4 regions of the Bacillus sp. ISL-47 genome follow, and region 3 is predicted to be linked to each of the others. Evidence: predicted binding sites of a transcription regulator. Region 3 holds the regulator's gene; each other region holds the start of a gene.
What was found. The regulator LexA, encoded in region 3, represses DNA repair genes until DNA is damaged. The targets are predictions, from matches to a motif close to CGAACATATGTTCG.
Positions count from the first base shown of each region.

Region 1: the regulator LexA is predicted to act here: its motif matches at 2,029-2,042, upstream of parE (DNA topoisomerase IV subunit B).
Region 2: the regulator LexA is predicted to act here: its motif matches at 2,274-2,287, upstream of J7I93_RS03080 (DNA endonuclease).
Region 4: the regulator LexA is predicted to act here: its motif matches at 5,500-5,513, upstream of J7I93_RS02220 (YolD-like family protein).

Region 1 covers NZ_JAGGQS010000045.1:129,947-137,816, forward strand. The annotation lists gene parE (DNA topoisomerase IV subunit B) at 1-1,965, opposite strand, end outside; gene J7I93_RS15430 (CoA-binding protein) at 2,292-2,705, opposite strand; gene J7I93_RS15435 (GNAT family N-acetyltransferase) at 2,769-3,638, opposite strand; gene J7I93_RS15440 (5'-deoxyadenosine deaminase) at 3,715-5,052, opposite strand; gene J7I93_RS15445 (M20 family metallopeptidase) at 5,052-6,221, opposite strand; gene J7I93_RS15450 (DUF1989 domain-containing protein) at 6,221-6,844, opposite strand; gene J7I93_RS15455 (cyclase family protein) at 7,093-7,776, opposite strand; gene ade (adenine deaminase) at 7,849-7,870, opposite strand, start outside.
Region 2 covers NZ_JAGGQS010000006.1:17,217-25,086, reverse strand. The annotation lists gene J7I93_RS25345 (flagellin N-terminal helical domain-containing protein) at 1-433, shown strand, start outside; partial or broken gene J7I93_RS25070 (flagellin) at 779-892, shown strand; gene J7I93_RS03080 (DNA endonuclease) at 1,387-2,244, opposite strand; gene flaG (flagellar protein FlaG) at 2,392-2,751, shown strand; gene fliD (flagellar filament capping protein FliD) at 2,766-4,862, shown strand; gene fliS (flagellar export chaperone FliS) at 4,881-5,282, shown strand; gene fliT (flagellar protein FliT) at 5,282-5,626, shown strand; gene J7I93_RS03055 (DUF8042 domain-containing protein) at 5,636-6,022, shown strand; gene hpf (ribosome hibernation-promoting factor, HPF/YfiA family) at 6,434-6,988, shown strand; gene J7I93_RS03045 (YkvA family protein) at 7,029-7,307, opposite strand; gene J7I93_RS03040 (sporulation protein) at 7,556-7,870, opposite strand, start outside.
Region 3 covers NZ_JAGGQS010000079.1:13,341-21,210, forward strand. The annotation lists gene tkt (transketolase) at 1-1,082, opposite strand, end outside; gene J7I93_RS23370 (DUF896 domain-containing protein) at 1,324-1,557, opposite strand; gene J7I93_RS23375 (YneB family resolvase-like protein) at 1,699-2,346, opposite strand; gene yneA (cell division suppressor protein YneA) at 2,362-2,694, opposite strand; gene lexA (transcriptional repressor LexA) at 2,852-3,475, shown strand; gene J7I93_RS23390 (DUF4257 domain-containing protein) at 3,748-4,032, shown strand; cyclic di-GMP riboswitch class I at 4,169-4,254, shown strand; gene J7I93_RS23395 (hypothetical protein) at 4,309-4,494, shown strand; gene glnA (type I glutamate--ammonia ligase) at 4,777-6,111, opposite strand; gene J7I93_RS23405 (MerR family transcriptional regulator) at 6,154-6,561, opposite strand; gene J7I93_RS23410 (methionine gamma-lyase family protein) at 6,762-7,870, opposite strand, start outside.
Region 4 covers NZ_JAGGQS010000003.1:99,937-107,806, forward strand. The annotation lists gene J7I93_RS02185 (acetyl-CoA C-acetyltransferase) at 1-628, opposite strand, end outside; gene J7I93_RS02190 (hydroxymethylglutaryl-CoA lyase) at 831-1,739, shown strand; gene J7I93_RS25335 (hypothetical protein) at 1,943-2,074, shown strand; gene J7I93_RS02195 (alpha/beta hydrolase) at 2,233-3,162, shown strand; gene J7I93_RS02200 (hypothetical protein) at 3,301-3,843, opposite strand; gene J7I93_RS02205 (iron-sulfur cluster biosynthesis family protein) at 4,079-4,405, opposite strand; gene J7I93_RS02210 (CDGSH iron-sulfur domain-containing protein) at 4,550-4,768, shown strand; gene J7I93_RS02215 (hypothetical protein) at 4,789-4,947, opposite strand; gene J7I93_RS02220 (YolD-like family protein) at 5,053-5,388, opposite strand; gene J7I93_RS02225 (Y-family DNA polymerase) at 5,573-6,832, opposite strand; gene J7I93_RS02230 (YqzH family protein) at 7,123-7,329, shown strand; gene J7I93_RS02235 (SDR family NAD(P)-dependent oxidoreductase) at 7,392-7,870, opposite strand, start outside.

The sequences.
Region 1 (7,870 bases), on a different contig from region 3:
CTCCTCTAACACAGAAATATTTTCATTTTCTAGTATGCTGCCGTCTTCTTCAAGTCCGAATGCAACATTGGATTCAATCCACTTTCTGCGCGGTTCTACCTTATCGCCCATCAAGGTTGTAATCCGGCGCTCCGCCCTTGCTGCATCGTCAATCTTCACGCGAATAAGCGTACGTGTTTCAGGATCCATCGTCGTTTCCCATAACTGGTCTGCGTTCATTTCGCCAAGACCCTTATACCGCTGAATCATATAGCCTTTACCGACTTTTTTTATGGTGTCCTGAAGTTCATCATCACTCCAGGAATACTCAACCACTTCTTTTTTGCCTGATCCTTTGCTGACTTTATACAAAGGAGGAAGAGCAATAAATACTTTACCAGCTTCAAGAAGAGGCTTCATATAACGGTAGAAGAAAGTGAGAAGCAGCACCTGAATATGTGCTCCATCTGTATCAGCATCTGTCATGATGATTACCTTATCGTAATTGACATCATCCAGATTAAAATCAGCTCCAACACCTGCTCCGACGGCATGAATAATCGTATTAATTTCTTCATTTTTAAAGATATCCTGGAGCTTCGCTTTTTCTGTATTAATAACTTTACCTCTTAGCGGAAGCACAGCCTGGAACCGTCTATCCCTTCCTTGCTTAGCTGATCCGCCAGCGGAGTCTCCCTCCACTAGATATATTTCATTCCTTTGCGGATTGCGTGATTGGGCTGGTGTCAGTTTGCCTGATAGTACCGCTTCTGATCTCTTCCTCTTTTTTCCGCTCCTGGCTTCTTCACGTGCTTTGCGGGCAGCTTCTCTGGCCTGGTAGGCCTTAATTGCTTTTTTAATTAATAGGGAGCTTGTCTCAGGGTTTTCTTCAAGAAAATAAGACAAATGCTCAGAAACAACAGAATCAACAGCCGAGCGTGCTTCGCTCGTTCCGAGTTTGCCTTTCGTCTGTCCTTCAAACTGCAAAAGCTCCTCAGGCACCCGAACAGAGACAATAGCGGTAAAACCTTCACGGATATCGGCTCCATCCAAGTTTTTATCTTTCTCCTTTAACAAATTCACCTTTCGAGCATATTCGTTAAAGGCGCGGGTCATAGCTGTTTTTGAACCCGCTTCATGTGTTCCCCCGTCTTTTGTCCGGACGTTATTTACAAAGGACAATACATTTTCCGAATATCCGTCATTAAATTGAAAAGCAAAATCGACTTCAATTCCATTGTTTTCTCCTTCAAAGCTTACTACCGGGTGAAGGACATCTTTTTCCTCATTTAGATATTGAACAAAAGCCTCTATGCCATTTTCATAATGAAAAACGTCATGAAAATCATTCCGCTCATCTAGGATCTCAATTTTCATTCCCTTAAGGAGGAACGCTGACTCACGAAGACGTTCACATAGTGTCTCATAATTATAAGTAGTAGTGGAGAAAATCGTCGGGTCCGGCTTAAAATGGATTGTTGTGCCCGATTGGTTTGTCTTGCCTATTTTCTCAAGAGTGGTAACCGGTTTTCCGCCATGCTCGAACCGCTGTTCGTATACAAATCCATCCCGCTTAATTTTTACAACCAGCCATTCGGAAAGGGCGTTAACAACCGAGGCTCCGACACCGTGCAGCCCTCCGCTTGTTTTATAGCCGCCCTGGCCGAACTTTCCCCCGGCATGGAGAACGGTCAATATAACTTCAGGCGTTGGCTTGCCCATCCGGTGCATCCCGGTTGGCATACCCCGGCCTTTATCTTGAACACTTATTGAATTATCTTTATGTATTTTGACAATGATATGATCCCCGTAACCCGCCAGCGCTTCATCAACAGCGTTATCGACAATCTCATATACAAGATGGTGCAAACCCCTTGCATCCGTACTTCCAATGTACATCCCAGGGCGCTTTCTTACTGCTTCCAGCCCTTCGAGTACTTGTATGGCATCATCATTGTAGTCAAAAGCTTCCTGATTTCTTGCCACGAACATACCCCTTTCATTTCTTGCAGCAACACTTGCCGCGAATAAGTGCGGCTTAAGAACACCCGTATAAGTATTCGGCTCAAATATCCATTTTCCTTTATCAAAATCACAAAATCACCGGTACCAGAACAGGTGTTCTGTACTCATATTTTACCATATAAATTAATAAGGTCTATGCTTTATTTTATCTATTTATTTGGTTTTGGCAAATAAGTTCTTGAGTCTTGCGGGATTTTTAAAGATTATTTCCAATAGCTAAACCCTTTATTTACGGGCTCCTTATAAAAAATAAAAACATGAGATCTTTTTAAGACCTCATGCTGAATTTACCTGGTTAATGCATGTTCAACTTTAATACAGCGGTCCATGATGACAGTGTATCCCTTTTCCTTAAGAAAATCGTATGCTTCCTGATTTGCTACACCCAGCTGTGCCCAGAAGATATCTGCATCCATTTCTGCAAATTCCCTTGCAATCTCCGGAAGAAACTCGGAGCGCCTGAAAACATTTACGATATCAATATGGCCCTCGATCTCTTTAAGGCTTGAAACGGCCTTAACGCCAAGAACTTCATCAACAGCTGGATTCACCGGGATGATCTCATAACCTGCATTTTGCATTGCTTCTGAAACCATATAAGAAGTACGTTCTGGATTTCCGCTTAAACCGACAACTGCAATCCGCTTTGAGTTTTTTAAAAGAACACCGATTTCTTCCCGGCTTGGATTTTCAATAGCCATTTAATTCCCTCCAAATCTGATTGATTATGTTTATTTTACCTAAAACTTTTAAAGTGTACTAACTTATTGCTTTGATCCCTCAATTTTCTTTATATAAAAGTTCAATGCCCGCTCTACTTTAAACCCTGCTTTTTTATATAGGGATAAGGCCTTTTCATTAGTTGTTCCTGCACATAATTTTATAACGAGCGCACCATGGTGAAAAAAGAGGTCTGATACTGCCATATCGAGCAGCTGTCTTCCGATTCCGGCGTGGCGGCATGTTTCCTTCACTCCTACAAACTCAAGGCTGCCTTCCTTCCCTTCCGGATTATATTCTGCATACAGATAGCCTTTAAGACCATGTTCATCCGCTGCTGTATATAACTTTTGTTTATCATTGATTTTTTCAATAATTTCTTTTCCTGAATAATATGTATTTGGAAAAATAGTATCATGCAAATTTTTAAAATCGCTGTACTGATCAGGAGCTATTAAATTTATTTCTTTTAGAGCTTGATTCTGTTTTTCTTTCAGCTCCATATAGGTCTGAGATGATTGCAATGTAAATCCGATTTTCTCTGCAAATTTCGATACGGCTAGATTGGCTATGTCTGCAAAAAGGTAACAGGTATGCAATTTACCTTTAAAATTGCTGATAGCTTTATTCCATAGCAGCTCCCCGTGCTCAATTTCTTTAATAAAAGGTCCCCATAACTCCGCTGTGCCTTTTTCCTGGTCTGCATCCATTCCCAGGAATCCTGTTATATCCTCATTCTCCCAAAGAAGAAATGCGGCTGATTCCGGATCAAGATCCAATTCCTGCAAATCATTAAAGATATCATTTCTGGTAGTGCCCAGATATCCTATATGATAATCAGGCAGAGAATTCTTCTTTGTTAAAAACTCCGCAGCATCCATTAAATCTTCACTTTGCATCATTGTTATCTCCACATCCCCACTCCTCTATGTCTTTTACTATATATTACCATAAAAAAATCGGCTGATTTGTTTATCAGCCGAGAACCGCTTAGTATAACACTGTTTCCAATCTATGGATTAGCCTTTTTATGCTAGTGTTCGCTTCTTTTAACACAATATCCTTATCTACCGTTTTCAGCTTTCTATTTTCCATCAAAATTCTTCCGTTTACTAAGGTTGTCTCCACATCTGCCCGAGTTGCGGAATAAACGATTCTTGAAATGGTATCAATGTCAAAAGATGGGTACACATGAAAATCATTTAAATTAAGGATAGCAAGGTCCGCTTTCTTCCCCGGCTCCAGGCTCCCGATTTCATCCTCCATGCCAACCGCCTTCGCTCCGCCAATAGTGGCCATTCTGAATACGGTTCGAGCATTCATGGCTGTTGGTCCATGGACCGGCTTTTGAATAATCGCTGCCAATCGCATTTCGTTGAACATATCGAGATTATTATTGCATGGAGCGCCGTCTGCCCCCAAACTGACAAATGCCTGCCGCTCTAACAGTGAAGGTACTTCTGCGACACCTGATGCCAGCTTTAAATTGGAACCCGGACAATGGCTTACCTTCACTCCCCGCTGCTTAATAATTCTCTTTTCTTCCTCATCAAGCCAAACACAATGGGCCAGAATCAGCCTGTCATTGGCGAGTCCAATGCTGTCCAAATAAACAACATTCCTCATTCCAAATTCTCTTTCAACAAGCTGAATTTCATTTGCATTTTCAGATGCATGTGTATGGACTCTAACATTGTAGCCGGCTGAAAGGTCCCTAATGTTTGTAAGTAGTTCTTCTGTACAAGAAACCACAAAGCGGGGGCAAAAGGCATATTGAATACGGCCGTTGTCATAATTATGCCATTTTTCCAGAAGATCTACGCTGTCCTGAATGGATTTCGATGTCTTTTCCCTTAATAGAACGGGAACCTCATCTCCTTTATCCATCATAACCTTGCCTGCGAGAGCCCTAATGCCGCTCTCTGCAATAGCCTGAAAAGCATATTCTGTATGATGGACCGTTTCCATGTCTACCACAGTTGTCGTACCGCTTTGCAGCAGCTCTCCGATTCCAAGCATAGCAGAGTAATAGATGGATTCTTCATCATGCGAGGCTTCGAGCGGCCAGATTTTTTGTTTAAGCCAATCCAGCAATTCAAGATCATCAGCCTGACCGCGGAATAAGGTCTGGCAGAGGTGGATATGTGTTTGAATAAAACCGGGGATGACTGTTTTCCCTGAAGCATCTATTACTTTATCAGCTGAAACGTTTAAGTTTGGCCCTATGTCTGCAATTCGGTCATCCACTATATAGAGATCCCCGAAGAGAATTTCTTCTTTTGCATTCATCGTAATGATTTCGGCATTTTTGATCAGGATGCTGCTCATTATACTCCGCCTCCTTGAAGTGGGCTTGACTGTATAACCTTTTGTTTGCCGTAATTCAAAATAAGCTGTTTGTAAAACTGGATAGACCGCCGGTAAGCTTCAATGCTTACCCATTCGTTCGGCTGGTGCGCAAGCTTTTCGTCTCCAGGACCGTAGATTAGAGTCGGAATTTCACTTCTGGGATTCAGGACAGCCCCGTCTGTATAGTAAGAGACGCCGAAATGATCTGTATTGGATTCTCCTTTTAACATTTGCGCTATTTGAATGATATCTTCCGACGGCTGTGTTAATATAGACGGGCGGTCCAATATTGTATCAACACAGTATTGGAAAATTTCATCTTGTTCAATTAACTGATCCAGCTTCCTCTTCAGCAATTCAGTAAAGCTGTAATGGGATTGAGGCGGAACCGTCCGAATATCTGCTCTAATCCTGCATTTATCAGGAATCACATTCGTTTGCACTCCTCCCTCAATCATGGTCACCGCAAGGCTGCTCTGACCGAGGGGCTCTTTTTCAGCCCTCCATCCAACCTTCATTTCATTCAGTATTTGGATGACCTTAAGCATATGATCAACCGCATTGATTCCTTGTTCCGGCATAGAACCATGAGAGGTCTTTCCGAATGTGGTAATTTCGAGCCAGAGGGCTCCTTTATGGCCGATCACAATTTTTTCATCCGTTGGTTCAGCAATGACAAGTGCATCAATCTTTCTTTTTTCATTATCTTTTAAAAATGCTCTCGCCCCGCAGCTATCTACTTCTTCGCCGGCTGTCGCGAGAAAAGTAACCGTGGCAGGAGGAAAAGCATCTATAAGGAACATTTCTTCCAACGCCAAAAACATCCCAGCCAAACCGCTTTTCATATCAGATGCGCCTCTCCCATAGATCCGCCCATCCACGATTTCACCTGAAAACGGTGAATAATCCCATTCACCTGAACCAGGAGAAACAGTATCCATGTGCCCGCATAAAAATAGCTGTTTATCGCTTTTCCCTTGAAGGGTTACCTCTAAATTGCTTCTGTTCTTATCCAGAAAAGTAACTTTATAAGGCAGCCCCTTTTCTTTGCATCGGGCTATAAATGCTTCTGTAACGAGATGTTCATTCCCTGGGGGATTGGAGCTGTCAATTTGGAGCAGCTGCTGAAGAAATTGGATGTCATTCATCAATCCGACTCCACTATTTGCATTTTTAACGGGGTAACCTTAAACCCGTTTACAGGTGCCATATCCTGCGAGCAAGTGGTACAGGCGATAACCACATCGCAAAGTGCTTTCAGTCTGACATAGTCACCCGGTTTGGAAAGAGGCTCTGCAATTTTATAATCGCCTAAATCATCAAGCACATTGTTCATAAACAGATTGATAGGATCCGGGATAATAGAGGGATGGATTTGGAAAGCTCCCAAAGCGCTTTCAAGATTATCATGGCAATTCGGATGGTCTTCTTTTCCAAAGTCCACCTTATAACGGTAATAATCGCAGGCTGGGAAAAAGAAGTCATGTTTTCCGACCGTGTCTTCAACCAGCTGCATCAGCGGGCGGCGCCGATTGCTATAAAGCAAATCGCCCGTTTTTAACCGGATGCTGCTTAACGATGCGCGCATATGTACGGGAGATACATGCTCGGACGGGTCTTCATAGCTGAAACAGACAAAATCGCCCACCTGTTTTCCTTCCATATCAATAACAATCAATTCCTCACCCTTGTATAGCCTGGCACTTCTGCCTTCATAAGGAGGAATAATAATTTCCTCTCGAACCCTATCTTTTTTAAAAACTTCTCCCATGTGATCTCCTCCTTTGGTTAATATTTAAGAGCTCTATTAAACTTTCTGTTGATGTCAGCTACAGGTGCTCAGCGAACTGCGGTTGGACCTGGTGTCTCCTCGGCGTGGGCCTGCGGGCATTCTCCCGAAGGTATATGAGATAAGCAATGAACACAGCACGCAGAAGATGCCTATGCATATTAGAGGATCTCGCGTGCGCTGCGCTCCTGTCAGCAGGGTGCCAAGATAAAATATGAACTTAAAAAAGCCTATTCAATAAATACAGCTACAGCCCTAATTGGAGAGCCAGTGCCCTTTCGGATTCGGAGCGGCAGGCCAAAATATAAAAACCGCATGCCTGCAACTTGATCAAGATTACATAAATTTTCAGTATTGGTTATTCCATATTCCCGGCAAATTAAATGGCCTGAATATTTTGGATCATCCGGATGGTCGATTGCTGGCGCATCAATGCCAATATTTACAGCACCTTTTTCAGCGAGCCATTTAGCTGCCTGGTAATCGAGCCCTGTATAGGTTGTAAGCCACGCTTCAGTTCCATATGAACGGTTGTAATGGCCTGTGTAAAGGAGTACAATATCGCCTTTCTCAATAAACTGCTGCGAACCACGAAGAGCATCCTCCAGATCTCTGCTTGTTATATAGCGGTCAGGCGGAACATGCGAAACATCGAGACAAACAGCAGGCCCGTAAAAGAATTCCAGCGGCATTTCATCAATGTATTGCCCGTTTGGGTCGTATTCATATGTGGCATCACTGTGGGTAGGACCATGTTCGTTGATTAATAGATTATTGGTAGCAAACATGAAGCCAATTTGCTTTTCACTTTCCTCGTGGGAGATGTTTGGGAATATCATTGTTTTTTGGTGGAGGGGAAAGACAGGCATCCCTTGATAAATTTCCTGTGTTAAATCGACTAATTTAACTCCCATGGTTTTCCTCCTTTAAATAAAAATAAAATTTTGTTTTTATATGAAAAGCGGCAGGGAGCGCCGCTTTTATGATCAATTGATAATGGTTGGAATA
Region 2 (7,870 bases), on a different contig from region 3:
AAATTTTGATTCTATAGGACTATCAATTTCTTTTTCTTCAAATGCTAATCTTGAAACCTTAGATGGTGGTACTGCGACCGCGTCAGGTAGTACGCTTTTAACATCAGGAACACAGCTTAGTTTCCAAATTGGAGCAAACTCTGATACGACACTAGATATTAGTATTGGGGATATGAGGGCTTCTGCACTTGGTTCTACCGCATCAAATGCAAATGTTGCAAATTTGGCTGCAGTTAATGTTGTTAATAAAGATTTTGGTGACAACTTAGAAGTAATTGATGAGGCAATCAAAAAAGTATCTGCACAACGTTCTCAACTAGGTGCTTGGCAAAACCGTCTAGACCACACAATCAACAACCTAGGAACATCATCTGAAAACCTAACTGCTGCGGAATCTCGTATCCGTGACGTAGATTATGCTTTAGCTGCATAAGGAGTGACAAGCACAGTCGTCCTAGCTGGTAACGGCTAGCGATCATAATCGGGTGAATTGCTGGAAACCCCTTAGAGCTTTTCTTGCCACAACGTAGTTGGAAACGACAAACGTGATGGTTTGAAAAAAGAAAAGATTGGGCAATCAGCAGCCAAGCTCCTGTCTTGAAAGAGTGGAGAAGGTTCAACGACTAGGATAGACCATCTAAGGCGATAGCTATGATGATGAAATCCATAGGTGAAACAATGTATCATCAGCATTGTGAATCCGAAGTGCCCGACCCCTACCAGAGTTATAGAGGGTGAAGATATAGTCTAGTCATTTGTGAAAGCAAATGTTCGCACGATGGCGAAAGAAATGATGAACCAAACTAAGAATTCAATTCTTTCTCAAGCAGCACAAGCAATGTTGGCTCAATCTAATCAAATGCCTCAAGGAGTGTTACAACTCTTAAGGTAATTGATTAGAAGGGCGTCTAGCTTGGTAACGAGCTAGAGTATAACTGGGTGAATTGCTGGAACTTCCTAAAGCTTCATCAACCACAACGTAATTGGAAACGGTTAGCGTGATGGTTTGAAAATGATGAGGATGGAACAATGGATAATCAGCAGCCAAGCTCCTGTGAGGAAACTCTGGAGAAGGTTCAACGACTAGGGAATACGGTCTAAGGCAAAAGGCTATGACTATGAATCTCGTAGGGCAGTAAAAGCTGTTCGAAGTGCCCAGCCTCTTGGAAGACAAGGGTGAAGATATAGTCTATTCTGTTCTCGAAAGATACAGTCGCAAAGCAAGCGAACCAACAGCCACAAGGGGTTCTTCAACTTCTTCGTTAAATTTAGATTAATCAAAAGGGGCTCTAGATTTTCTGGAGTCCCTTTGTTTAATAGGTAAAAAAATTTATGCAAGCTAAAATTATCAGTTATAGGAATTAGTTATAAATGCTATTACTTATCTCATTGTAAAAGACCAGCCTTCCTCAACTCCTTCAGCTTATAAACAATCGACCAATACGATCTTTGCAGTTCGTTAGCGATTTGTTTATCAGTTTTCCCATTCTTTTTAAAATCAATGATTTGGGCCACTTCGTTTTCTGTATAGTTCCTAAATCTGTTTGAGTCAGAAGAAAGAATTTGATAGCCAGTATGTAGTTTTTTTAACTTTTCTTCTTCTACTTGGAATCTTGTTTCCCAATTAAATTTATACTCCATTTTCTTGCATCCACTTGCTATTTCTCTTATAACACCTAGAAAGTCCAGACTAGCCATTACCGTTGTAAGTCTTAGTATATAACCGTAGCCATCTTTTCTTTTGCTTATCTTAAAGTCAAAACCAAATTTGCTATTAATATGTGTTTTTAATATATGTAGCTGATCTCGAGGATAGTTTTGTAAATAAAGAAAAATATGTGGAGTTAAATAGATGAGCTTCTTTTGGTGATTAACCCTTTTTGATATACATAATGAGCCGTCATCCAGATAAAGAACGGTTAAAAAGTGAAGTAGATTACAGGTTGATAGCAATTCTACAGGAATTCTCTTATTGCCCGAAATATCATAGAAATATGGATATAATTTGGTGAAATAGGGATCAGAACGAGAAACGAGATAATTTCCGTTTGGCCGAATATAAAGCTGTCCATCATAAAAGGAAGCTTTCCACATGCGATAAGCTTCTTGCTGTTTGCCGTAATGCTCTCGGTAACTGTTGTTTTTTCTTCTGCTTCCCGGGTAGCATTTTGTGATCTCCCCGTCAGCAATAATGCTGGCAAATAAGATATTCTGTTGGACAGGACTAAGGCATGAAAAAGTCATTTGGACCACCTCGCCAATATATATATATAGGAATATATGTTCGTATTTATTTTATCCTAAACGGAAACTGATATAAAGGTTTAGTTAATAATTTTTATTTTTTGCCGATATTAGTACTAAGTAAAATAAATAAGGTAGGAGATTGCTATGATAGATCGATTATCATCCCAAACCGTTTCTCTTACATCAAGAACGACAAGCCTCAATGAGAATTCAAATGAAAGCAAAAAAATAGAAACAGTAAGTAAACAGCAGGTTCAAGCACAAGCAAATGAAGCTAAAAAGGAAGAAGAGGTCACTGAAGTAGTAGATAGCATGAATAAATTTTTACAGGCGTCTCATACCTCTTTAAAATTCGAACTTCACGAAAAATTAAATGAATACTATGTGACTTTGGTGGATGATGTTACCCAGGAAGTAGTTCGTGAGATACCTTCTAAAAAGCTGCTTGATGTATACGCTGCGATGACGGAATTCCTTGGCCTTATGGTAGATAAAAAAATTTAAGCGAGTTGATTTAAATGGTAAGAATCGGCGGTCTGGCAAGCGGAATGGATATTGATTCCCTTGTGAAAGACTTGATGAAGGCGGAGCGGATGCCGCTTGATAAGATTATGCAGAAGAAGCAGAAGCTTGAGTGGCAGCGGGATGATTTCCGCGCTATGAATACGTTGCTTCTGGACTTTCGTTCTGAATTAACACAAATGAAATTAACCACTAAATATAGGGTCAGAAATGTAGTTTCTACGAATGATGACAGAGTCACCGCGAATGCAAGCAGTGCGGCTTCGTTATCTTCTTATTCGATTTCCAATGTGAAACAGCTCGCTTCTGCTGCTACAAGGATTAATGCTGGAGGAGTTTCAACTGATCCTGATGCCAAGCTTGATCCTAATATAGGTCTGTATTCACAAACTAGTAAGCTTGACACCAGCACTGGTTATAAATGGTCTCAAGGAATAGTGGGCAGCAAGTCTATAAAGGTGACTGCGGACAATACAGTTGATTATTCATTAGAATTGGGTTCCACCCTAAAGGCAAGTGAAATTCCCAATATGTCCGTGAAGGTGAATGGAACTTCCTTTGAAATCGTTACTTCTGAAGCGGATTTGCTAAAGGACAATCAGGTATTGGTTAGTGCTAATGGATCTTTAAAGTTTAAAAAAGCTCCTATAAAGGAAAGTGTCATCTCAGTTAACTATGTTCTGGAGAACAAGGTGACTGCTCAGACTTTAACGTCTCCTGCTAAGGAATGGCAATTAGCTGAAGGTGCTCTTGCTTCGGATATCTCATTGAAAGTAAACGATGTTACCTACACTGTCAGTGAACCGGCTGCAGTGGATTCTGAGGGGTTTGTTACTCTAACAGATGGAACGAATTCCATTGGAAAAATAAATCTGGAGACCGGTAAAATAAAGTTTGACACTGAGCAGGCGGCAGATACCAAATTAGAAGCTACCTACAAGCATAATTACGCTACCTTCAATTTAACTTCCCACACGTCAAAAGGCGCAGTAAAGGAAAACTTCCTGGTAAAAGGAACGGATTCATTAAACATGGTTATGAGTAAGGTGAACGAATCCAATGCTGGCATCTCCATGTTTTATGATTCTTTCTCCGATCGCATCTCCTTAACACGGAAGGAAACGGGGAATTTCAGAGGAGAGGATCCGACTCTTGCTGCAGATGAGGCCTATACCTATAGCGCAGCAACAGATGGGGAAATTGAAACGGGAGGGGACTTTTTTAATAAGTTATTAAAATTTGATGGTGCCACTGAAACGGGCGGAGAAAATGCTGTTTTTGAAATAAACGGCCTTTCAACTGAACGCAGCAGCAATACATTTGATATTAATGGCGTCACGTTCACTCTCAAGCAAACCTTCAGTGATGCACCAGTTAATTTATCCATCAGCAATGATTCGCAAAAAGTATTTGACAATATTAAAGAGTTTGTAACGAAGTACAACGAACTCATTGGTAAGATTCAAACGAAGATCGGGGAAGACGTGTATCGCTCTTATCAGCCCTTAACAGATGAGCAGCGCGAATCACTCTCCGATAAACAGCAGGAACAATGGGAAGAGAAGGCCAAAAGCGGTTTATTAAAAAGAGACCCTATACTCTCTCAATTATTATCAGGGATGAGAAGTGACTTTTATACACCTGTGCAGAATGATAGTGTGAATCCTCTATACAATCAATTAGCTTCGATTGGCATTAAGACGACAGCAAACTATTTGGAAGGCGGGAAGCTTGAGATTAACGAAGCTGAGCTAAGGAAGGTAATTGAAGCAGATCCAAGTTCGGTTGAAAAGCTTTTTAACGCTTCTGGCACAGCGAATGCCGAAAGAGGAATTGTCCAGCGTCTATATGATACGGTTAATGCTAGCTTTGAAAAATTAAAGAAAAAAGCAGGGGGCAGCGGTTCTGTTAATACACAGTTTGAGCTAGGGAAACAACTGATTGACATGGACAAAAGAATCGACAGCTTCGAAGATAAATTAAAAAGAGTAGAAGACCGCTACTGGCGCCAATTCACCGCTATGGAAAAAGCGATCCAGCGTTCTAATGAGCAATCCATGTTCCTCATGAATCAATTCAACAGCGGCATGTAATAAAAAGGAGTGTTTGAAATGGCAATAAGCAATCCATACCAATCCTATCAGCAGAACTCGGTGAATACAGCATCACCAGGAGAGCTGACACTTATGCTTTATAACGGCTGCCTGAAGTTTATTCATCAGGCTAAAAAGGCCATTGCAGATCAGAACATTGAAACGAAAAATACCAATATCCAAAAAGCGCAGAATATCATCCAGGAGCTGATGGTGACACTTAATATGGATTTGGACGTTTCGCAGAATATGATGTCTCTATATGATTATATGAACCGGAGATTAATAGAGGCTAATATTAAAAATGATGCTGCGATTCTTGAAGAGGTAGAAGGCCTGGTGACCGAATTCCGTGATACTTGGAAGGAAGTTATCCAGGTTAATCGCCAGAAACAGTTCTCACAAGGCGGCACGGCTTAGTGAGTTCGGTACAAAGCTTTTATGAAGCAACACTTGAGCTGATTGCCACTTTAGAAAATACAACCATCGACCGTGATAAAAAAATAAGTGAGGTAGAAGTGCTCCTTGAGAAGCGCCAGCTGACTATGGCTAACATGGCCCCTCCTTATACAGAAGTCGAAAAGGAATTGGGTGCCAAGCTAATCAAGCTCAACGAAAAGGCAACCCAGCTCATGCAGCGCGAAAAGCTTTTCATCCAAAAAGACATCAAAGACTTAAGCGTCAAAAAAGAATCATCCAATAAATACATCAATCCCTATCAATCCATGGCAACGGACGGCATGTTTTATGATAAAAGAAAATAGGTGACCCATTTGTTAACTTTGACAGAAGAGCAGTACGTTTTTTTGAAAGGATACAGCGACCTTTTATATACGATTGATGAGGCGTTTGATTATATTGTCAAAAGCTATAGCGATTTGAGCAAAACAGAAGGAGACCGTCTCCTTGCTGATGTTTTTCAGGCACTGCCGCAGGTAGCAGCATCTAATGAGCAGATCAGCCAGCTTTTTCATAACGACCATTCGATGCAGAATGCGTTAAAAGATATCAGCACTGTGGCCGATCAAGTTGAGCTGCTTTTGCAATGCTTTGAAGACCTTCCAGTAAGGCAGGAAATCATCTCACAAAAGCTTTATCCAGCTTTTGCTCATTGGCATCAATCCATCCAGCAAGAGCTTAATCCCTATATCCAATCCTGAGCGCTTCCCGACGAAGCGGTTTTATCACGCATTAACGGGCAGTAAGCCCACCTATTTCAAGGATTTGAAAATCAAAATAGATTTCTGAATGGTGGGCCAACTGCCCGTAAAAGCCTGATCGGTGCAACTAACCACCAGCGAGTAATGAAAAACCCCCGCTGATGGAAGGTTCACTTTATTTTCCCCCTATAATTTAGTCACACTCTCGTCACCAATACGCCACAACTTTTGCACATTTTTCACTGTTTCGGCAGGAGTTTTTAAGGGTAAAATAGAAATATAAATACATAGTCTTAATATACTTTTAAGACTAGGCATTCTTTTTCAGAAGCTCATTTTTTAGCTGTTGATTTTACAGCTGGCGTTCTGGGAAATAGCCGCTATTGTATAATGAAAAGGAGGAGTTCACTTATGAATTACAACATTCGTGGTGAAAACATTGAGGTAACTCCAGCAATTAGAGAGTACGTAGAGAAGAAAATTGCTAAGTTAGAAAAGTATTTTACTGAAACTCCTGATGCAAATGTACATGTAAACTTGAAAACGTACAATAATAACCGTTCTAAAGTGGAAGTAACGATTCCGATGCCGAATCTGGTTCTTCGCGCAGAGGAAGATCATGAGGATATGTATGCAGCAATAGACTTGATTACTGATAAATTAGAGCGCCAGATCCGCAAGCACAAAACGAAAGTAAACCGCAAGTTCCGCGAAAAAGGCAATTTGACAGCTGTGTTTGCAGCATTGGCGGATGAAGCAGAAGCACCTGAAGTGGACGATGATCAGGATCTTGAGGTGGTCCGTCAAAAGAGCTTCGATTTGAAGCCAATGGACAGCGAAGAGGCCATCCTGCAAATGAACATGCTGGGCCACAGCTTCTACGTGTTCACGAATGCAGAGTCTAACTTAACAAACGTGGTGTACAAGCGTAAAGACGGCCGTTATGGCTTGATTGAAGCCCAATAATATAAAAACTAAGCCCTGCCGGCATCCGGCAGGGCTTTTATCAATCCTCTAGAACCTTGTACTTTTCCTTCAATTCCTCCGGTGCCATCTTCACCATCTGCTGAAGAACAAACGATGTGACCACAATATCATCTGTAAATCCAAAAATGGATAGGAAGTCGGGTGCGAAATCCAGCGGCAGGAGGATATACAGCAATCCGGCCGCAATCGGAAACAGCTTTTTGCCGGCCGATACTTCTCTTGAGAGAAAGTAGTCTCTCAGGAAGGGCAGGAATTTCCAAAATTTAAATACAAATTTGATGCGTTTTATAAACTTCATCGCTTTCACCTTTTTCTAGTTCATTCGCTGGAAGGGGGCTGCCATGGCCGCCATTTGAACTCTTGGCGGGTTTTTCACTTCAAGTGTGACAGCCGATAGATAGCTGGTTTCAAGGATGCTTCAAAAAGTTAGGATGATAAGCCACTTTTGCAAAGCCGCTGTTTTCAATTGGGTACGAATCTCCTCTTTGTTTATTTTTCTATAATAGAGGGGATTTTTTACACCGCAGTCTTCCTCCTTCGGTTTGTTTAATAGGTAATCGTTATTTTATCCAGGTCCGCGCTTTTGACGCCTTCGTTAAAGATCAGTCTCGTTTTGAATTGAAACGTGCGCTCCGGTGTGGAAGCAGGAATATTTTCAGGTAATTGAAAGTTGAATTCCATCCGGTTGGTTTCTTCCGACTCAATCGTTTGAGATGTCAGGATTGTCGCTGAGTCGATCACTTCTTCCTGCTCATCAGTTAGTGTGATCATGACCAGGTCGCACTCAATCCGTTTAATCTGCTGGTCGATGGTGCCGCCTTCTATTAGGAAGGTGCCGTTCACATTTTCGCCTGGAGTGTA
Region 3 (7,870 bases):
GAGGAAGCGCGGCTTGCAAGGCTCTTTCCTTCTTCATAAACAGGAATATCTTTATCCCATCCTTCAGAAAGCTCGCCTTTGATTGCCTGCTCCAATTGCAGGCCAAGTTCAGGATGCTTTTCTTTGTACTGTGCGAAAAGGTCTTCCCATTCCTGCTGCTTTTTAGCGCCATTCTCTGCTACTTGCTGTTTGAAGTGGTCATATACTTCTTGAGGTACATGGAAGTCCTCTTCAAAAGTCCACTTATAAGCTTCTTTAGTCAATTTTAGTTCATCAGCACCAAGCGGAGCGCCGTGTACATCAGACTTACCTGATTTATTAGGAGAGCCGTAGCCGATTACTGTTTTTACTTCAATCATAGTTGGACGGTTTTCATCTTGTTTCGCTTCCTCGATCGCTTTAGCGATTTCATGAAGGTCATTGCCGTCTTCAACTCGTATGTACTGCCAGCCATAAGATTTGAAGCGCTGCTCTACACTCTCAGAGAAGGATTTATCCAAATCTCCATCAAGTGAAATATCATTTGAATCATAAAGAACAACTAGCCTTCCAAGTTTTAAATGGCCTGCAAGTGAAGCAGCTTCTGCAGAAACACCTTCCATAAGGTCTCCATCTCCGCAAATGCTATATGTATAGTGATCAACCAAATTAAAATTGTCTTTATTGTACGTTGCAGCCAGGTGGCGTTCAGCCATAGCCATACCAACCGCCATTGCAATTCCCTGTCCTAATGGGCCGGTTGTTGCATCAACACCAGGAGTGTGCCCGAATTCCGGGTGGCCAGGAGTCTTGCTTCCCCACTGTCTGAACTGCTTAATATCTTCCATTGATACATCATAGCCTGATAAATGTAAAAGGCTATATAATAACATGGATCCATGTCCCGCTGAAAGGACGAAACGGTCACGGTTGAACCATTCTGGGTTTTTAGGGTTGTGGTTCATGAAGCGTGTCCAAAGTGTATAAGCCATTGGCGCAGCTCCCATTGGCATGCCTGGATGGCCGGAATTCGCCTTTTCAATGGCGTCGATTGATAAAGTACGAATGGAACTGATGGATAGTTCATCTGTTTGATTAAACATTCAATACATCCTTTCGAGAGTAATTCTTACTCTTTTTATATTATCGGGTGTCTGTTTTTTTCACAACTAATAGGGTCAGGAAAAAGACAATAAAAAGCCGGTTTGTTATTATTTTGACACAAAAAGACCCGGCATATGTAAAGAAAAGCGGAGATAGCCTGCAAATTATGCCAAGCTGGTCATCTCCGCTTTTATTAAAAGAAGGAATACAACTGAATGTGTATCCCTTGCAATTATGATATTAATGAAGGCGGTTTTTATTTTGAAGATCTTTCAGTTTTTTAGGGGTTACGTCATTGCCCTTAGGATCAACGACCGTTACGCCTTTTAACGTATTTAACATCGAAGAGCGGAATGTCTCCAAATATTCTCTGCGGAGTGAAGATTGCTCCTTCGCTTCTTCTTCTGTTAAACGGGATTCTTTCGCCTTCTTTGCCAGTGCGTTAATTCGAGCAAGTTTTTCTTTTGGCAGCATGCTTAAGCTCCTTTATATCAAAAGTTAACTTTTGGTTAATCTAAAAGAAAGTTTGGTTACACTACAAGTTTCACCAATAATAAATATTGAAACTCAAATGCCATCATACTAAAAAAGAGCACTTTTGACAAGAAAAGTGCTCTACTCTGCTAATGAATCAACATATTCTTTATATCTTCTATGTACGGTTGCTTTTGATATATTGTAGCCAAATCCCCTTAACGTTGCTGCGATTTCGGAGAAGGTGAGGTCGTTTTGACGAAGCCGGACAATTTCATCGATTGGGACTTCGATCCTTTCCCTGCCGGCATTGGCTCCTTGATTACTCAGATTTTTCTCAGGACGGTATCCTTTCTCTACCGCTCTTTGCATGCCCCGTTTAATTTTAATATTATGAAGCTTTCTTTGATACTCTTCTACCATTCCGACAATGCTCAATACCATGGAGTCCGATTCCGATAGCTGAAGCTGGCCGTAGTTGGAAATGCTGTAAAGCTGGACCTCTTCTTTAAAGATACAATGGAGAATGGCAATCTTGGCATTGCCGCGCCCAAGCCGCGTCTCATCCTGGATCAGAACTACATTAATATCCTTTTCTTTTATTAAATCCAGAAGCTCAAGTATCCCGTCTCTTTCTAAATCGTATCCGCTCGCCTGGTCGCGAATAACTTTCACCACTTCAAAACCATTCTTTTTTGCCAGGTTCAATAGCTCCTCTTCCTGTCTGGAGAGAGAAGTTTCCTGCGTTTCTTTTGTTGTGCTTACCCTGCAGTAGATAATTGCTTTCATAATTTCTCCTTATAACTATTCATTTAGTTCAGAACTGGCAAGCTCGGTAAATAGCTGCCCTTCAGCAGCTTTAACCGGGATAACAATTTCATCACCTGGGAATATTCTTCCTCCGGCTATTCCATTGTTTTGTTCTACCCAGCTAATAAATTCATCTGCTGACAGTGAATGTTCAGCTGAGAAATCTTCAGCGATTTCCCAAAGGGAGTCACCTTCAGATACGGTAACTCTAACAAACTTCTCACTATCCGGCGTTTCCATTTGCAAAACTAATATTAATGAAGCTGCCAAGCTTAAAATGAATAGAATAATAGCATAAGAATAAGAATCCCACAATTTTTTCATCATTATTAAACACCTCTGTTAGAATGTATGTTCGTATTTGATGCTTTTATTATAGACCGAACATTTGTTTTGTGTCAACGAAAATTCGAACTTATGTTTGTATCACCTGGTAATTGATGCTATAATAAAGACAAAGAAAATCATACGAGGTGCGTTAAAGATGGTGAAATTATCAAAAAGGCAGCAAGATATATTGGAATTTATAAAAGAAGAAGTAAAACTAAGAGGCTACCCGCCTTCTGTTAGAGAGATTGGAGAAGCAGTCGGGCTTGCTTCCAGCTCCACTGTCCACGGCCATCTCGCAAGGCTCGAAAGCAAAGGTTTGATCCGCAGGGACCCTACTAAGCCGCGTGCCATTGAAATTTTAGATTTGGACGAGTCTTCGCACATTCCAAAAGTCAGCGCAGTAAACGTGCCGATCGTTGGTAAGGTTACTGCCGGCCAGCCGATTACCGCGATTGAAAATGTGGAGGAATACTTCCCTCTTCCTGAAAGGCTGGCTCCAGCTGACGAACATGTATTCATGCTTGAAATCATGGGAGAAAGTATGATTGAAGCTGGAATTCTGGATGGTGACTATGTAATCGTTAAGCAGCAAAGCACAGCTAATAACGGAGATATTGTTGTTGCCATGACTGAAGAAGACGAAGCGACCGTAAAACGATTTTTCAAAGAGAAAGATTATGTACGCCTCCAGCCTGAAAATTCTACGATGGAACCTATTATCCTTCGAAATGTATCCATCCTTGGCAAGGTAATTGGAGTATATCGACATATCCATTAATAGACTTTCAAAAAGCAAGCATTTATGTTTGCTTTTTATTTTTTGATTATATACAGTTCTTATTACCTGATCCTATGATTAAAATCATACGATAGTAACAGTAACTTCTCATTTGGAAGGAAGTTACAGTAAAGTTTAACTATTTTGTTTTCAGAAAATTCGGTATTTTTATGCATACTAATTTATATCATCTTCCTATATAATGGTAATACACCGAGAATCAACCTAAGGTCGCTTGTCCAAAATCTCGACTTTAGGAGTGTGAAGATCATATGTTTTTGAACATTACCTTCGCTTTGTTGATTGGTGGGCTGGTCGGTGTCGTTGGACATATTCGGAAAGAAGGCAAAATGGTAAAACCCCGGAGGACCAAAAAATTCATCTACCTGGGGGTCTTGGAAGAAGTAATCATGGGGGCTTTGGCGGCTGTTTTTTTGGTCGTATCTTCAGATCCTGACTCTACCTTAAAGATAGTACTCCTTTCGGTTATTGCAGGATTTGGAGGAGATGCACTGCTGACATGTCTCGATTTCTTAAAGATCAGACATAAAGAATGAGATAGGCAGAAATAGTTCATATAGACAAAACCTCGTTCTTCATCGAACGGGGTTTTTTGTGTGACTGCATTAAACTGTTTTGCGTTTGTATTACAGATCCCGGTAAAGTATGATTTTTCCGCCAATTTATGATACTATTTCATCTGGGCAAATTCCATGAAAGTGGGAGACGCAAAGCCACGGGCCTAAAACGATTAAAGTCATGGCAGCCGGGCTGCTTATAAGACAATTCATACCAGAACAATTTGCCTAAATCAGCTATGAGAAGGGTGAAAAATGATTTATCCAACAGTGCTTAGCAAGGAGTCGAACTTGGTGCACATCGTAAAGGATCAAAACAGCTGTGTATGCGGATTTACATACAATGCCTTTACAACTTTCACCAAAAAGGATCTTAAAAAAATAAAATTCAAACCGGAAAAGGTTATCACCTGTCCGAACTGCAAATCCATCATTCAGTGATGGATTTTTTATATATTAGGCTATATTAAAGTTTTTTGTTAAAGGCACTGCGTTATGTAGCTTGAGGAGTGAAAACGCACTCGCAAATTCTTCATGTGGTATTTATTCGGGGATGTATAATTCATTGACCCCTGCGATTGGCGCGTCCACGGGAGACCACAGACGCGAATGCACCTAGGAGTGTCAGACCGCCGCGGAAAGCGAGCTCGGTGAACGGAAATCTCCACTCAAGCTAAACAGCACAAAAAAGCCTCGGCACTGAGGCCAAGGCTTGACTGATTATTAATACATGCTCATATACTGCTCGCGCTCCCATGGATGCACTTGCGTTCTAAACATATCCCACTCGATTTCTTTTGCTTCAATGAAGTGTTCGAAGATATGGTCGCCAAGAGCAGAAACGATTACTTCGTCATTTTTAAGTTCTTCAAGGGCAGCTGCCAATGTTGCTGGAAGATCCTTGATCCCTTCTTCTACACGCTCTTGCTTGTTCATTACATAGATGTTGCGGTCAACTGGTGCTGGAGGAGTCAATTTGTTCTTGATTCCATCAAGTCCAGCTTTTAATAACACAGCCATAGCAAGGTATGGGTTCGCAGCAGGGTCAACACTTCGGACCTCTACACGAGTACTTATGCCGCGGGAAGCCGGGATACGGATAAGCGGTGAACGGTTTTGAGCAGACCATGCAACATAGCAAGGTGCTTCATAACCAGGAACCAAACGCTTATAAGAGTTAACGATTGGGTTTGTTACTGCTGTAAATGCTGTGGCATGATTGATGATGCCTGCGATAAAGTGACGTGCGTCATCACTAAGTTGAAGATCTCCAGTTTCATTGAAGAATGCATTTTTTCCATCCTTGAATAATGAAACGTTACAGTGCATACCAGAACCGTTCACACCGAATAGTGGTTTTGGCATGAATGTCGCATGCAGGCCGTGCTTGCGGGCAATCGTTTTAACAACAAGCTTGAACGTCTGGATTTGGTCACATGCTGTTAAAGCATCTGCATATTTAAAATCGATTTCGTGCTGGCCTGGAGCAACCTCATGGTGGGAAGCTTCAATCTCAAAGCCCATTTCTTCAAGTTCCAGCACGATGTCACGGCGGCAGTTTTCACCAAGGTCTGTTGGTGCAAGGTCAAAGTATCCGCCGTTATCATTTAGCTCTAGAGTCGGTTCTCCAGCATGATCAAGCTTGAATAAAAAGAATTCTGGTTCAGGTCCAAGATTGAAATCTGTGAAGCCTAACTCTTCCATTTCACCTAGAATACGTTTTAAATTGCTGCGAGGATCACCAAGGAATGGAGTTCCATCCGGATTGTAGATATCACAGATCAAACGCGCAACTTTTCCTTTTTCCGCTGTCCAAGGGAATACCACCCATGTATCAAGGTCAGGATATAAATTCATATCTGATTCTTCAATACGTACGAAGCCTTCGATAGAAGATCCGTCAAACATCATTTTGTTATCAAGTGCTTTTTCAAGCTGGCTGATTGGAATTTCAACGTTTTTGATTGTTCCTAGAATATCCGTAAACTGTAAACGGACAAATTTTACGTTTTCTTCTTCTGCAATGCGTTTAATATCGTCTTTAGTGAACTTAGCCAATGGTATTTCCTCCCTTAAATTTACATGAGTGTTTTTTATTTATTAATGGAAAAAGCGGTGCATGTTGCCTTGACGCAGTGATGAACGATTGAATCGGCCAGCCTGCACAATTTCTTTGCGAAGGAGTTTCCGGATTTCTTCATCAGAAAGATCGCGTCTCGCTTTATCTTCTTGCTTCTTCATATTATCTGATATTGCTTGCTGTTCTTTTACGAAAAATAGCTGTTTGATTCCGGCCATGTTGACACCCTGGTCGATTAAGTCTTTAATCTCCAAAAGGACATCAATATCGTTTAAGGAAAAAAGTCTTCTATTTCCGTCAGTTCTAGCTGGAGAAATTAATTGGTGCTCTTCATAGTAGCGTATCTGCCTCGCGGTCAGATCGGTTAGCTGCATGACAGTACCAATTGGGAAAAGCGGCATGGAACGTCGAATTTCACTTCCAGTCAACTATTTCTCCCCCTTTTCATTACTTCTTGTGATTATTATATGTAATGTAAGATAATCTGTCAACTGGATGTTAGCTTTTATTACATGTTTTTTCAAAAAATTTTTGCTTTTTTTTTTTTAAGTAAATTCCATGCTTAATAACAAAAGTTTTTAAACAGAAAAGGACAACTAACCAGGTAGCTGTCCTTCTTTATATTCACCTATTCTATTTCAATTAAACCTTTTTCCAGTAAACGGTTTAATGCAATGCAGACTGCCATCTTCACATGCGAATACGTCAGCCCGCCCTGCACATACGCTACATATGGGGGTCTGATTGGCCCGTCAGCCGTTAATTCAATGCTGGCTCCCTGGATAAATGTACCTGCAGCCATGATGACATCATTTTCATAGCCAGGCATGTATGCCGGGTAAGCTGTGACATGGGAATTGACAGGAGAGGCAAATTGAATCGCCTGGCAAAATGCTACCATTTTATCTTTGTCATCAAATTGAACGGACTGAATAAGGTCGGTTCTTTTGCTATTCCATTTTGGATAGGAATTCATGCCAAGGCGCTCAAGCATCGCTGCGGTAAAAACCGCTCCTTTAAGTGCCTGGCCAACCACATGCGGAGCCAGGAAGAAGCCCTGGTACATTTCCTGAAGGCTGTATAGGGATGCACCGGCTTCCGCACCGATTCCAGGTGAAGTCATCCGGTATGAGCAGGCCTCGACCCATTGCTTTTTCCCGACAATATAGCCGCCCGTCTTGGCAATGCCGCCGCCTGGGTTTTTAATGAGCGACCCTGCCACCAGGTCAGCTCCAATATGGCATGGCTCCCGGTCTTCTACAAACTCCCCATAGCAATTGTCTACAAAGACAACTGCGTCAGGCTTAATTTCTTTTACAAATCTGATCATCTCATTAATTTGTTCAATTGTAAAAGAAGGCCTGGTCGCATACCCTTTGGAGCGCTGAATGCCAATCATTTTTGTATTCGGCTTGATTGCACTTTGCACTGCTGGGTAATCGATGCTTCCCTCTTGGGTTAGCGGCACGCTATTGTAGCCTATGCCAAATTCTTTTAATGAGCCGTTCCCAGTGCCGCGAATCCCGACAATCTCTTCTAAAGTGTCGTATGGCTTGCCGGTGATATATAGCAATTCGTCACCAGGTCGCAGTACCCCAAAAAGGGCAATGGAAATGGCATGTGTGCCCGAAATGATTTGCGGCCGAACCAGGCCGGCTTCCCCGCCAAACACTTCTGCATATATCTCTTCAAGCGTATCTCGGCCGATATCATCATATCCGTAGCCTGTCGATGGAG
Region 4 (7,870 bases), on a different contig from region 3:
TTCGCTGCGGAATCTCCACTGGTATGATTTCGTCTTTAAATTTACCCGCTTCGATTGCGGTTACCGCTTTTTCCTGGCTCCCAGCGGCAAACGCGTCCTGTTCTTCCCGGCTTAAGTCATATTTCGAGCAAAGGTTTTCGGCCGTTACTCCCATATGGTAATCGTTAAAGGCACACCAGAGCCCGTCTGAAATCATGGAATCAACTAATTTTTGATCCCCCATTTTAAAGCCATTTCTTGCATTTTTCAGTATGTAAGGAGCCTGGCTCATATTCTCCATTCCACCAGCTACAACAACTTCAGCATCTCCTGCGATAATTGCCTGTGCAGCCAAATGGACAGCTTTCAGACCTGAACCGCAAACTTTATTGATTGTCATTGCGGAAACGCTTTCAGGAAGGCCCGCTTTAAGAGCAGCCTGCCTTGCAGGATTCTGGCCAAGACCTGCCTGCAGCACGTTTCCCAGAATTACTTCATCTATCTGCTCCGCTTTTACACCTGCTTTTTCCAGAGCTCCTTTAATGGCTATTGCTCCTAGCTCGGGAGCCGATACATCTTTTAGGCTTCCATTAAAGCTTCCGATTGCTGTCCGGACAGCGCTGACTATTACTACTTCTGTTTGTGCCATCTCTCTCATCCTTTCAAAAACATCTCTCTGCTAATATTCGTGCAAAGTATCAAAATTCCTTTTATTTTGTCAAAATTTCTATTATTCTTGCATTCGAAAAAGCTTTCCTACTACAATTATATTAAGTGTAATATGTATAATCTTCACATCCGGGAAAGCGCTTACGATACACCTTTTAAAATATGTGACGGGAGAGGAAAACATGACGCTTGGATTGCCTGAAAAAGTAACAATAATCGAGGTTGGCCCGCGCGATGGGCTGCAAAATGAAAAATCCTTTGTACCGACAGAAGTCAAGAAAGAATTCATCAAAAGCCTGAGAAATGCCGGTTTAACTGAAATGGAGCTAACTTCTTTTGTTTCTCCGAAGTGGGTCCCGCAAATGGGCGATGCGGCTGAAATTGTTGCAGATTGCCTGGATGGTGCTACAAGGGACATCGTGCTGGCGCCTAACCGCAAAGGCATTGACAGAGTATATATGACGGATTGCAAAGCAGTCGCTGTATTTGTTGGAGTGAGCAATACCTTCAATAAGAAAAACATCAATAAAACCACTCAGGAAAGTATGGCAGAACTAAATCCCATTATCGGGGAGCTGAAAGAAAGAGGCTATTTTGTGCGTGCGTGCATCTCAACAGCTTTTTATTGCCCTTACGAAGGAGATGTTAAACCTCAGGATGCAGTCGAGCTGTGCCGTCAATTTGTTGAGGCCGGCGCTGACGAACTAAGTGTGGCAGATACGATTGGAATGGCTGCGCCTCATGAATCTTTCGAGCTTTTTTCCCGTTTAAAAACAGAGTTTCCAAACACACTTTTGACAGCACATTTCCATGACACAAGAAAAATGGCGCTAACCAATATTTTTGCTGCGTTACAAGCCGGCGTTGACCGATTTGATACATCAGCAGGCGGACTTGGCGGATGCCCGTTCGCTCCGGGTGCTGCCGGCAACGCGGCCACAGAGGATGTTGTTTATATGCTTGAGCGGATGGGAATTGAGACGAACGTTGATCTCGAAAAATTAGTGCAGGCTGTAAAGATCGTTCAGCCACATCTTTCCAGGCCGATTGAAAGCACCTATTTCAATTTGAATACCGAAACTGTTAAATAGCCAAAACAGCATTGGTCTGCCTGACGTAAACACACTAGCAGCAGCCATATACAAATTCCAAATCTGTCATTCATGTATAAGCCGCCCCTTCTTAAAGCATCTTATTAGGTGAAGACACCGAGCACAGCTCCGTACTTGTGACTAGAAGATTCATCCATAAACAAGGCACTGGAGCAAAGCTACTTTTGAAGGGGGAAAGATAGATGAGCCAGAAACGCGATAAAGGATATAGCCAGAAGGGGAAGCCTAATTCGGATACAGTGAGCCAGACGATTGCTGCTGAGGAATTGGAAAAGGCAATTCACCCTACAAAAAGGCAGAACTCCCAGCAATAGCCGCCCTAAAGGCGGCTTTTTTCTTGCTGCAAGCTGAACTGAATTTTTCATAGCCATCTGGCATGTCTCCGTCCAATTTATAGTTTGTCCCGGTTCACTTCTGTGTTTTAATTTTTGCCAGAATGGTAAAATAAAGAAAAACAGGTGGAGGGATGGGTTTGAGAAAGGTTTTTCGCTATTTATTTTCATTCATTCTCTTTCTTTCATCACTTGGCGTCTATTTTACAAATAGGCTAATGTATATGAAAAAGAAGGAAGATGAGTTTATTTTGGAAAGGGAGAAGGGAGCGGGCAGGCTTGATCTAATGAAGTATGAAAGCCTGCCCAAAAGAGAAGTGCTGGTCCCCTCTCCTTTTGGATATAAATTAAAGGCTGTGGCTGTTGAACCTCATGAGAATAACCGTTATATCATTATCTCCCATGGGGTAACCGAGAATAAAGTGAACTCAATTAAATATATGAACCTCTTCCTGGAACGGGGATTTAACGCTGTTATTTATGATCATCGGCGCCATGGGGAATCTGGCGGAAAAACGACAAGCTACGGGCATTATGAAAAGTTTGATTTAAAAGCAATCGTTGATTGGCTTAAAGCGGAAAAAGGGCCCGGCATACAGGTTGGGATTCACGGCGAAAGCATGGGAGCTGCCACAATGATTCTCTATGCCGGAATGCTCGAAGATGGTGCTGACTTTTATATTGCTGACTGCCCGTTTTCCGACTTAAAAGAGCAGCTTGCTTATCGGCTTAAAGCGGAAATGAAGCTGCCTCCGAAGCTCTTTTTGCCTGTTGCGGATTTATTCCTGCGCATGCGCGAGAAATATTCTATAGCAGACGTTTCGCCTATTTCTGTGATTGAAAACATAAAGAAGCCTATCCTGTTTATTCACAGTGAGAAGGATGATTTCATTTTGCCAACCATGTCTGAAGCATTGTACGAGAAGAAGAAAGGGCCCAAAAAGCTATACCTTGCTGTCAACGGAATCCATGCCCAATCGTTCAATGAAAACAAAGAAGACTATGAGAAGGTAATTGATGAGTTTTTGGAAGAGTACGTTTATTTTAAAAAAGGAATTCTTTCGGAATAGCAAAAAGCTGGCTCACATTTTGGGCCAGCTTTTTTATTGCTTGGAGATTACCTTTTCTTTTTGAGCAGGCTTTTGGCTTTGTTCTCGCTTTACTACTCTCACCATAGCTTAAGAACGGTGCTTCAAACCTGGACAATCCTAATTTTGCTTCTGTTTCAGAATTTCCTTGCCGTCTGCTGATAATCCTCTTGCTGTGTGGAAGTTTCCTATTTTAAAATAATAGCGTCCGCTCTTTTTTTCGATGACTGCTGCTTCTTCAAATTTCTCTTCCTTGCCGGCTACTTCTACTTTTTTTATATCCTGATTATGAATCTTCCCAAAAATGACCGGGATCCTGTTTTCCAATTTTCCTTCTCTATCATAATCATAGAACTCGTCTGTATAAACAGTCATGTGTTGATTTTCATAATGCTCCCAGTGGTTGTGCCCTTCATTATTCCAGCCGTCTTTATCACTGCCCTTCAAATACGCAGCCGCCATAGCATCGAATTCACCCTGCCCATTTTTCTGATGTGTCGTATATAGAAGAATGATTCCGTCTTTTACTTTTTCTTTATGTAGAATTTCTTTCACATTAAAAGGGATATCCTCATCAATTGCCTGGCCCATTGTCTGTGTACTGCACGCTGACAATAGCAGAATGGACGCCGCCAGCAATAGCAGTATGTTTTTCTTTTTCATAAATTTCTCCTCCAATTCTGCGGTGTCTTTACCATTTAATGACAAACCCTAGTAAAACATTCGCTTTTTTGTGCTTTTAATGATTCTGTAGCCTTTTCCTACTATATTAAACCCTTATTTTTCAAAAATATGGAAGGGTCTTTATGCCTATGTAAAAAGTTCGTGAACTATCCGATTTTTTCCTGATAGAACGGCAAAAAATAAGGCAGCCATCCGCGGCCGCCTTGTATATAGCTTATTTTGTTTTATCAAAAAAACTCATTCTTGGATTTAAATACTGGTTCGGGCTTTTTAGCTGGAAACAGTTTGCTTTCTCTGAAAAATCTATTTTTAAATCCTCGTCCAAAAATACTTCCTTGGATTTTCCCACAAATATGCTTCCGGCATTCGTTTTGATTTCCCTGTCATCATCATCCAGTTCTTGCACTAGCCAGAGAGCTGTCACGCCGCTCACAACACATCCGCAGCCATCTATATCATATTTCAGCTTTACATAGCCGCCTTTTCCGGCGACCCGTTCGGATAATTTTTCAGCCGCCGTTTCAGTTACTGTAATTTCCATGTTTTAAAACTACCTCCCATTTGCATATGCTGTATTTTAACACAGATAGATTTAACATGCTTCTGAAAGGGACAGTTGCTTTTTTCGCTTATTCCTATTACCATCAAAGTGAATATGTGTCAATTTTGTGAAAGGGTGGTTGGTATGTCAAAGGTGCAGATTAAAGTAATGGATAATGGCCCGCTGCGCGTAACAGGCGATGTGGAATTAATTGATGTGGATGGCAACAAATTTGAAACAAAGCAGGTATTCTCTCTTTGCCGATGCGGAAAATCATCAAAGCTTCCATTTTGTGACGGAACCCATAAGGGAAATTTTGAATCTTGTGTCCGTGCCGAGAAGGTTTTGGACGATAAGGAGTAATCGCCGAAAAACGGGGATAGTTATCCCCGTTTTTTTTCGTTTTTAACTTTCGCTGGCGATACCCGCTCTTCCTGCACAATGCCCTGCAGCAATTCCCGGTCCATTCCCGTGCTGTCATCTCCAGCGCCCGGTGCGATATTGGCCATTGGCAGCTGCTCCAGTTCTTTTCCTCTTGGCATGTGAAACACCTCCTTGCTGTTAAGGTGCTTCTGCCGCCTAAAAACTACCCCTTTTAATTGTATCCATCATTTTCCATTTATTTATGGCCAGACCTCCCCCTTTATTTACTCATCCGTAAGCCGGGCATCGGCTATTGTGTTAATGGAAATGTGATGAATTTCCCCAAAGCGGTCCACTATATGCAGCTTTTGGCCATGTTCATCCCAGTAATGAATGCTCCCGATTACAAGCTCATAATTTCTGCCGCGGTAATAAGTAATTGTAACCGATTTTTGAAACTCCATTGCTTCTGAAAGAATCTCGTTCATAGATTCAAGCTTTTGCTCATCCAATTCCCGTTTTTTCTCGTACGTATCTTCCTTTGCCCAATCTCTTAGTAGCTTTACATGTTCCGGCAGCATCATGGAAGTCCATTTTATTCTGCCACGATCGCGAATCATAAGCCGCCCCCCTTTGTTTACATTTTAGCTTTGTTAAACATGCCTGCTGATTTCCGCTCCAAATGCCTGCTAGCCAAACCTTATTGATACAAACAACACACGAAGGAAATGCGAATGCATTTTCGCGGGATTAGCACATTAAACTCCAATCAACCAACATTATTTAAAAATGCTTTAACATAGCCTACATTTTATGGCCGCCAACCAGTGTAGCCCGGTGCTTGGCGGTTCCCGCACTTGTATAAGATACGGCTCTCAACAGGGCTCCTCCCCCAAACTTGGAGCGAATCCGGTCAACCGTGTAGCCGAGCTCCCGTTTTTTCCAGCCATCCAGATCAAACAGGCTCAGCTGCATTTCGCAGTCATCCGTAATATTTCCGAGGGAGATAGAGATTTGCCGCACTGTTTTGCCTTCATAATTCTCGTGAAAGAGCTCCAGGCAGACCCGATAAAGATCCATCGTGATATTCGTTGGCTGATCAATCGTTCTTGAACGGTAAAAACCTCCCCCGAATTCATCCTGGCTGTATCCGAGGCCAAAGCTGATTGTTCTTCCGGCTTTGCGATGAGTGCGGGCTCTTCTTGCCACTTCCTCGCACATTTCGAGGACAACTTGCTTAATTTCCTCCTCCTCCTTGTAATCCCTTAATAGAATCTGGCTTTTCCCAAAGCTGATCTGCCCTTCCATAATCGGCGCCCCCATTTCTGAAAGGTCAATTCCCCATGCATGGTGATAAAGCTGGTTGCCCATAATCCCAAACTTCTTTTCAAGCTTTTCCAGGTCATAGCGGGCAAGCTGGCCCACTGTGAAGATCCCCATTCCGTTCAGCGTTTTTTCGACGCGGCGTCCTATTCCCCACATTTCCCTTAAAGGGGATACGTTCCACAATTTCGTCTTCACATCTTCGTACTTCCACTCAGCAACTCCCTTCTTTTTCGCTTCGAGATCAAGGCAAAGTTTGGACATGAGCATATTCGGCCCTATCCCGATGGCACACGGAAGCTGAAATTCCCGTTCGATATCCCCTTTTATTTTCCAGGCAATTGTCTCGGCATCCCCCCAGAGATGGAGTGCACCATCTACTTTTATAAAGCTCTCATCAACACTGTACGTATGAATGGCTTCCTTTGGGACATAGCGGTTAAACACCCGGGTGATTTCGGTGGAAATTCTTAAATAAGTGGCCATTTTCGGCTCCTCAACCCTAATGCGGGGGTCATTGGGAACCTCAAACAGGCGGGATCCAGTCTTTATCCCAAAGTCCTTTTTCATCCTCGGAGAGGCAGCCAGAACGACACTGCCCTTCCGCTCCAAGTTTCCGGCAATCACAAGGTAGCAATCAAGAGGGTCCAGGCCAAGCATGACAGCAGAACAGCTCGCGTAGAAGCTCTTCATATCAACACACAAAATTTTATTTTCCGGCATTGCGCTGTAATCAACCATGACTTCCGACATCCTCCTTAGAAAAGTGTAAGGCGCCCGCTTGTCGGCTATGGCCTCGGGCTGATGGCGCCTGAAGCTAGACATCATCTAGCTTTAGAAAGTTATTTTTATTATCTTGAATTCATCTTGCTTCAGATAAAGAACGTTTGTTCTGTATATGTATACCCATTATATTAAGCGAATATGCGTTCGGTTTCAATGGAAATTTTACGGGCTTTTTCTTAAATCAGGTTCTTTTGCCAGGTGCCGAAATTCCCAGAAACCTGTATAATCAGCATGAGGTGCAATAAATGAACAAGAAACTAATTTTTAAAATGGTCCAAAACTGTTTAAAACAATACAACGAGGACAGCCATTCAGTTTCGCTCGATAGCAGAGAGTTTGATGAAATTTTCAAGAAAATCATTGAGGCAAAAAATAAAGAGGCTGACAGCGATCTGCATGAAATCGTAAATGATGCAGTGTACGGCTATATCACAGATTCGCCGTATTTTTAAGGGGACCCCGGAATAAGTGCAAAAAAGAAGCCGCCAGGCAATGCTGGCGGCCTTTTAGTATTTTACTTCTGATTAAATGCGCGTTTCCCGATTTTTTCAAACAACCTCGGAAACAGAGTATAAACAATGCTTCCTGCATTCATCCACCGTGGAAGATTAATTTCCCTGACAGGCGTCAGCATGGCATTAACCACTTTAAGCGCCACATACTCCGGTTTGAGCATATACCGCTGAACATTTTTAACATAGGTGCCCTTTTCATCGGCAATATTAAAAAAGTTTGTTTCAATAGGGCCGGGATTTACGGCAGTTACGAATACATTGCTGTCAGCCAGCTCCATCCGAAGGCTGTTCGTATAGCCAAGAACTGCATGCTTGGTTGCGGAATAAACACTGGATTTCGGTGTGGCAATCTTGCCGGCCTGTGAAGCGATATTGATAATATGGCCGTTCTTCTGCTGCCTCATCGCCGGCAGCACCATGCTCGTGCAAGCCATCAATCCGACAACGTTAACGTCAAACATGCCCTTTATTTCTTCGA